3 regions of the Pseudoalteromonas sp. J010 genome follow, and region 3 is predicted to be linked to each of the others. Evidence: predicted binding sites of a transcription regulator. Region 3 holds the regulator's gene; each other region holds the start of a gene.
What was found. Region 3 encodes FliA, which starts transcription of late flagellar genes. Its sites were predicted from a motif close to CTAAAGNTNNNNNNNNNNNNGCCGATA; they were not measured.
Positions count from the first base shown of each region.

Region 1: EAG18_RS17740 (DUF5610 domain-containing protein) is a predicted target of FliA. The motif match lies at 1,432-1,458, and genes of this name have one in related genera.
Region 2: EAG18_RS20875 (DUF4402 domain-containing protein) is a predicted target of FliA. The motif match lies at 772-798, and genes of this name have one in related genera.

Region 1 covers NZ_RDBW01000035.1:1,428-3,702, forward strand. The annotation lists gene murI (glutamate racemase) at 1-209, opposite strand, end outside; gene EAG18_RS17740 (DUF5610 domain-containing protein) at 273-1,403, opposite strand; gene trmA (tRNA (uridine(54)-C5)-methyltransferase TrmA) at 1,568-2,275, shown strand, end outside.
Region 2 covers NZ_RDBW01000051.1:21,731-24,005, reverse strand. The annotation lists gene EAG18_RS20880 (DUF4402 domain-containing protein) at 1-38, opposite strand, end outside; gene EAG18_RS20875 (DUF4402 domain-containing protein) at 83-724, opposite strand; gene EAG18_RS20870 (hypothetical protein) at 868-1,365, opposite strand; gene galU (UTP--glucose-1-phosphate uridylyltransferase GalU) at 1,486-2,275, opposite strand, start outside.
Region 3 covers NZ_RDBW01000013.1:31,724-33,998, forward strand. The annotation lists gene EAG18_RS08720 (protein phosphatase CheZ) at 1-131, opposite strand, end outside; gene cheY (chemotaxis response regulator CheY) at 151-534, opposite strand; gene EAG18_RS08730 (RNA polymerase sigma factor FliA) at 577-1,311, opposite strand; gene EAG18_RS08735 (MinD/ParA family protein) at 1,314-2,174, opposite strand; gene flhF (flagellar biosynthesis protein FlhF) at 2,167-2,275, opposite strand, start outside.

The DNA of each region.
Region 1 (2,275 bases), on a different contig from region 3:
ACAATCATATCAACATTACTTAAGTATTGCTCTTGCCAAACAATGAGTCCCTTAATGCGTAATTTAATTAATTCCTGAGGTTGCAGACCATAAGGAAGAAATGCGTTATCCATAACATAGCTAAAAGTGGAATTTTGAAAACGATAGCGCAAGTGTGACAGAACACTTGTTCCACCAATACCGGAGTCAAAAACTAGAATATGTGACACACTTCATCCCCTAAATATTTAAGGAATGAAGTTTGCCATGAGTCACAATGAAAATAAACTCGATCAGCTTGTTTGTTGTTGCTCTGCTGATGAGCCCTTATTTGATTCATTTAAGCGGTTGAAAAAGCTGCTCGCATAATCCAAGAATTCATTTAACCTGGATTGCCCTTCATTCATCCATGCAAGTATATTTGGCAATTCGTTGTTAGCATTGAGCGCTTTTGCTTGCTCTTGAATGTCTGCTAGTTGCTTATTCAGAGGTACAAACGCCTTCTCTAGTTCTTTCATCGGATTGCCTTGTTGATACTGTGCAATCGCGGCAGATGTTTTCGTTTGCTTTAAGTCCATTGTGAAGTTGGTGATTTGGTCAGAGTTTAAACTAAGTGACTTTGCCATATCGAACGCTTCATCATACTCACCGCCAAAGAACGCATCGCTGACATTGCGAATATCTTCCATCATATCGTTGATTGCTTGCTGCTCTTCTTCGTTCAGCTCTCCATTTACTTTAATCGAAAAGTTCACCTCTTGAGATGACTGGGAGCCATATGCAGCACCAAAGTTGTTGCCTTTTTGGGCCACGCTCGCAGCAGACCCTTGTGAATATGCGTCAGAAAATGAAATAACAACCTCATCACCTTCCGCTGTAGTGAACGCATATTCGGCCTGATTCGATAAGCTTGCAAATTGCGCCGCACTGATAGCCATTGCCTTTGGAGACTTTTCTTCAAATAGTTCTTTTTCGAAGTCATCAAGCCCTTTAAATATACCCTCTCGAGACTTTTCAATCCCTTCTTCAATATCAGAATTAAACGCCCCCATCCCTTTTAGCTCTTCACTGGCTTCATCAATACCTTGCAGCACACCTTTGCGTGCCCCATCCAGCATAGATTTTAATTCATCGTCATTTTTACCGTCTACTTTCGCTTTTTTCACTGCACCTTGAACGAAATCAAGTACGTTTTTCACTATCGCTTCAAAGTCAAACAATGGTTTGTCTTTTTTATCCTGCGTAGGTTTCTCAATACCAAGCGCTTCTGCGAGTTTGTCATCAAGAATTTTGGCAGCGAGTTTAGATTTATCCCCCGCATAACTATCTGAATTTATTTGGATATGTGGTCCTATCCCTTTGCTCTGTCCAGGCTTGTGCTGCATCGCTGGATTGAGCAATTGATTTAAATGCCCGATTTTCATGGTATGCCCTCCAATATATTAGTTAGATTATCGGCATATTTGTGCAAAGCTAAAGTAAAATGACTAAAAAAACGCCAAAACGATTTTAGTCACTATGCTAGACTGGACAAATTAACGACGCTCCCTAAAATAGCGCCTCTTAATTCAACATAGATGGTTTTAGTATGGCAGTAATAAAGATTGATGATTCAGCATACGAGCAACAATTGGCTGAAAAAGCTGAGCGTATCACAGCACAATTTGCACAGTTTAATGCGCCAGAATTAGAAGTGTATGACTCTGCAACTCGCCATTACCGCCAACGCTGCGAATTTAGAGTCTGGCATGATGGCGACGACTTGTTTCACATCATGTTTGATCAACAAAGTAAAGAAAAGCTTCGTGTTGATAGCTTTGACCCGGGTGCCGAGCTTGTCAATGAAATGATGCAAGTCATGATAGACAAACTTAAAGGCAATGAGGTCTTACGCCGAAAATTATTCCAAATTGATTACCTTACTACCCTAAGTGGTGAAGTACTGATTAGCCTTTTATATCACAAGCAACTTGATGAAGCGTGGCACACTGCTATGCTGGAGTTGCGTTCTGAGTTGCAACAGACTTACAAAGTGGACTTTATAGGACGTGCTAGAAAACAAAAGGTCGTATTTGGTCATGATTATGTCACAGAAAAGCTCGTGGTTAATGGTAAAGAATATATTTATCAGCAAGTTGAAAACAGCTTTACGCAGCCAAATGCCCAAGTGAATCAAAAAATGCTAGCGTGGGCGCAGTCTATCAGCGAGCCGCTTAGCAATGATTTACTTGAGCTTTACTGTGGTAACGGTAACTTTTCTATCGCATTAGCTGGTTCATTCGACAAAGTGCTGGCT
Region 2 (2,275 bases), on a different contig from region 3:
AGCATTGTAGCAAACGCGAAAAACTTTAATCCTTTCATACCACTCAAAAAAAGGCGATAAACATTATCGCCTATATCATAACTTAGTAAGATACCGTAATTGCTACTGTACCTGAATATGTATCATCTAGATAGCTTCCACCCTCTTTATCAGTACCAATAGATGCACCAACGTTGAAAGTAGCTTTACCTTCGTTATTCGCTGCAATAACAAATTCGCCGTCACCATTTTTTTCAATCGCCGCGTTTGGTGTCTGACCCTCAACCGCATATAGGGATAAGCTCAAAAGCTCAAATTTGGCTGTGTCACTTGGGCCTTCAGCCGAAACAAGCTCTATTGCTGCTACTTCTGGCGTCGCTGCATCACCATCATGGTCAACCGTTAATGCTGGTAGTGATATTTTCATGTTGGCATAGCGAGTTACACCCGAAATTGTAAACTGCGCAGGAGAAGAGTCGTCCGTTAAAATGCCAATTTGAGCGCCATCTTGAGAGGTTGCAGCTAGTGCTTCTGTAGAATCTGCTGGACGCGTTAATGTTGCTTGTTTGGTGCTTTCAGCCATCGCTCGAATCGTACCAAACTTAAGATCGTTTACTTTTTCCAGTGTAAACGCATTCTGAACCGTAACACTGGCATTAAACGTTTTGTTTTGAGACGCAACAGCAACGGAAGTCACACTTAGCAAAGATAGCGTGATTAAACCAACCTTAATTTTATTTATCATTTACCTTTCCTTTACCTCAGGTTTATTATTAGGATTTCCATTATATTTATCGGTACGATACTAAGAAACTTTAGTTATTTTTTGTTATTTTTATATATATTTTACGACCCATCTAACAAACGGATAAATAAAGAACAAAACGTTCAATATTCAACCGAAACGCATTTTTCATTATATTTTTCCAGGATTTTACAAAGCACGCCCGCAGCCCTATTTGATTCCAAAGGCCCCATTTGAACAATAAAACGCTCCCCAAATGCCTTTTGCTCTGTTCTTATACTAACATTTGTAATTGTATTTAACGTGGGTAATGCTCTATTTACCCTTAATACAACTTTCTCCGCCGCTGCTTGTGTGAGCCTTGGTGTGAGTACCGCATAAAATCTCTGTGTAGTACTATCCTCAGCCCGATGAGAGACCACCGACGGGTTGCCATTCAATAGCGCATCCGAAGATGGGAGCGGCTGTTGTGCAGCTAATAGTGTAATGAGTTTATTTAAGTCGTTTTCAGACTGTAATAAGCGTTTAATTTGCTCTTTCGATTCATTCCATTCCTTGATGACTTGCTCAATTTCTTCCTGTGAATATTCAGAGGTTTTTTTGGCGATGGTTAACTCACTACTTTGTGAGCTGCAACCCAAAATCAGAAGAAAAAAAAAGCGAGCACTGAGTGTTTTTTAACCATTAATATCTCATAAAATAAAAAAGGGAGCCAGGCTCCCATAATTAACTCACTATATAAAAGAGTATTAATTTCACACTCATTTTGCAAGCTTTGTTATAAATTGCATCAATTCATTGGAAAATTCATCTCGACGAACAGCATGCTCTATGATCGCTTTCAAATAACCAATCTTGCTGCCACAATCATGGCTTTTACCACAAAGCGCATACGCTTGTACTTGCTCAGTTTCCATCATCATTGCTATCGCATCGGTCAATTGGATTTCTCCTCCTGCCCCTTCTGGCGTTTTTGCCAACAACGGCCAAATTGATTTGTTTAAAACATAGCGGCCAACGATGGCAAGGTTTGAAGGTGCGGTACCAGGTTTGGGTTTTTCAACCATGTTGTGCATAGATTTAGATTCGCCAGCAGCCAACATTTCACCGCCTATATCTACAATACCAAATTGTGACACAACCTCTTCCGCCACAGGCTCAACCATAACTTGGCTACAACCTTGCTGCTCAAAACGTGCAATCATCTGGGCCAGGTTTTCCTGTCTTAGATCAGCAGTAGCAGCATCAATTAACACATCAGGTAACATGACAACAAAAGGCTCATCACCAATAACCGGTGCTGCACAATTGATAGCATGTCCAAGCCCTCGGGCTTCACCTTGACGAACCTGTATCATCGTTATTCCTTTTGGACAGATAGATTGCACTTCTTCTAATAACTGTCTCTTTACCCGTTGTTCTAGCGTCGCTTCAAGTTCAAAACTAGTATCGAAATGGTTTTCAATCGAGTTTTTACTGGAGTGAGTAACCAAGACGATCTCTTTAATCCCTGCTGCAGCGGCTTCGTCAACCACATATTGAATAAGTGGC
Region 3 (2,275 bases):
AATTCGGATTGCTCTTTGTTAGCAGCCTCTAAAATCAGCTGATCCGCTTTTTCTTGTTCACCTTGCTCTAATAGCTCTACAAGTTGTTTAGCTTGCTCGAGTGTAATTTGAGGCGCAGCGTTTACAGACATAGGCCATTTCCCCTTGCTGTTAGCCTAAGCGCTCAAATACTTTTTCAAGCTTGGTTTTAAGTGTACCTGCCGTAAATGGTTTCACGATATAACCATTAACCCCAGCCTGTGCTGCAGCAACGATCTGCTCTTTTTTTGCTTCCGCGGTTACCATAAGCACAGGAATATGTTTCAACTTTGCATCAGCTCGTATTGCTCGCAATAAATCGATCCCTTGCATTCCTGGCATATTCCAATCAGTTACTACAAAGTCAAACTCCTGATTTTGTAGCATCGGAAGTGCTGTACTACCATCATCAGCTTCTTGAACATTTGTAAAGCCTAAATCTCTTAATAGGTTTTTGATTATTCTTCTCATAGTAGAGAAATCATCAACCACGAGAATCTTCATGTTCTTATCCAAAACTTCCTCCAGTGAGGTTCGAACCCAACTATTTTATGTACTCTAATTTATCCAGTCATTGATTTTAGCTTTTAGCTTTATCATTGCCTGACCGTGAATTTGACTTACTCGAGATTCACTGACATCTAAAATGGCGCCAATCTCTTTTAAATTCATTTCATCGTTATAATAAAGCGACAAAACCATGGCATCTCTTTCTGGTAATGATTTTATCGCATTTACTAAAGACTCGTTAAAACGTTCATTTTTAACGTTATTAAACGGTTTGTCTAGCGCAAAATCGCTATTTGCAGGGGTAATCACATCTTCGTCTACCCCAAGATCCTCAATGCCTATTACTTTGCTTGCATTTACATCATGTAAAATATGATGGTACTCATCTAGAGATATATCAAGTTTTTCAGCGATTTCAGTGTCTTTTGGTTCTCGACCAAGGAGAGATTCGAGCTCAGATATAGTCTCTGAAACCATTCGGCTATTTTTGTGGACAGATCGGGGAGCCCAATCTCCACGACGAATTTCGTCAAGCATCGCACCTCGAATACGTATGCCCGCGAAAGTTTCAAAACTGGCACCTTTACTGGCGTCAAAGTTTTTTGTTGCCTCAATTAACCCTATCATTCCTGATTGGATCAAATCATCAAGTTGCACGCTTGCCGGAAGTCGAGCGATTAGGTGACACGCCACTTTTTTGACAAGTGGAGCATGCCTTTCAACCACCTTATGAATATGGTCAGAAGTTTGATATCCCGCAGCTCTGTTGACCGGAGAAGCCATAATCACCCGTTTACAAGTTGTTCAATAAAAAATTCTAAATGACCAGAAGGCTGATGAGGAATTGGCCACTTAGCCGCTCTCGTAGCTAAGCCTTTAATAGCAACAGCTGCAGGAGAGCTTGGAAATAAATCAACGATAGCCCTTTGTCGACGTGATGACTTACGCATATTTTCATCAAACGGTACTGTCGCGACAAGCTCTAGAGCCACGTCAAGAAAACGATCGGTCACTTTTGATAGTTTAGCAAAAAGTTCCTGACCTTCACGCATGCTACGAACCATATTGGCCACTATTTTAAAGCGGTAAACTCCATGTTCTCGACTTAATACTTTAATTAATGCGTAGGCATCTGTAATGGATGTCGGTTCATCACACACTACCACGAGTACGTCTTGAGCGGCACGAGAAAAACTCAACACCATATCCGAAATTCCGGCTGCAGTGTCAACAATTAACACATCAAATTGTGTATTTAGTTCACTAAAAGCTCTTATTAACCCAGCATGCTCTGCTGGAGTGAGCTCAACCATATTCTGAGACCCTGACGTAGCTGGTACAATTTTTATACCTGCAGGCCCTTCAACTAGAATTTCATCTAGTTCACACTCTCCTGATAAGACATGTGATAAATTCTTTTCGACTCTTAGACCTAGCATCACATCACAGTTTGCCAAGCCTAAGTCCGCATCTAAAACAAGAACACGCTGTCCTTGCTGACCCATAGCAATAGCGGTATTGAGCGAAACATTGGTTTTTCCCACTCCCCCTTTGCCGCCGGTCACGGCTATGACTTTTACACCCTGGTTGCTACTTTGACTCATTCTACGCAGGCCACTTGCTTGATCTAAAACTGTGTTAATCATACATTCCTACTGACTCTGACGCTACAGGTACACGCCGAGAGTGCTGTGCTTTTATTCTTTTTAAATACAGTTGCTCAGCCTTTTTTACTAGCTTTTGAGCA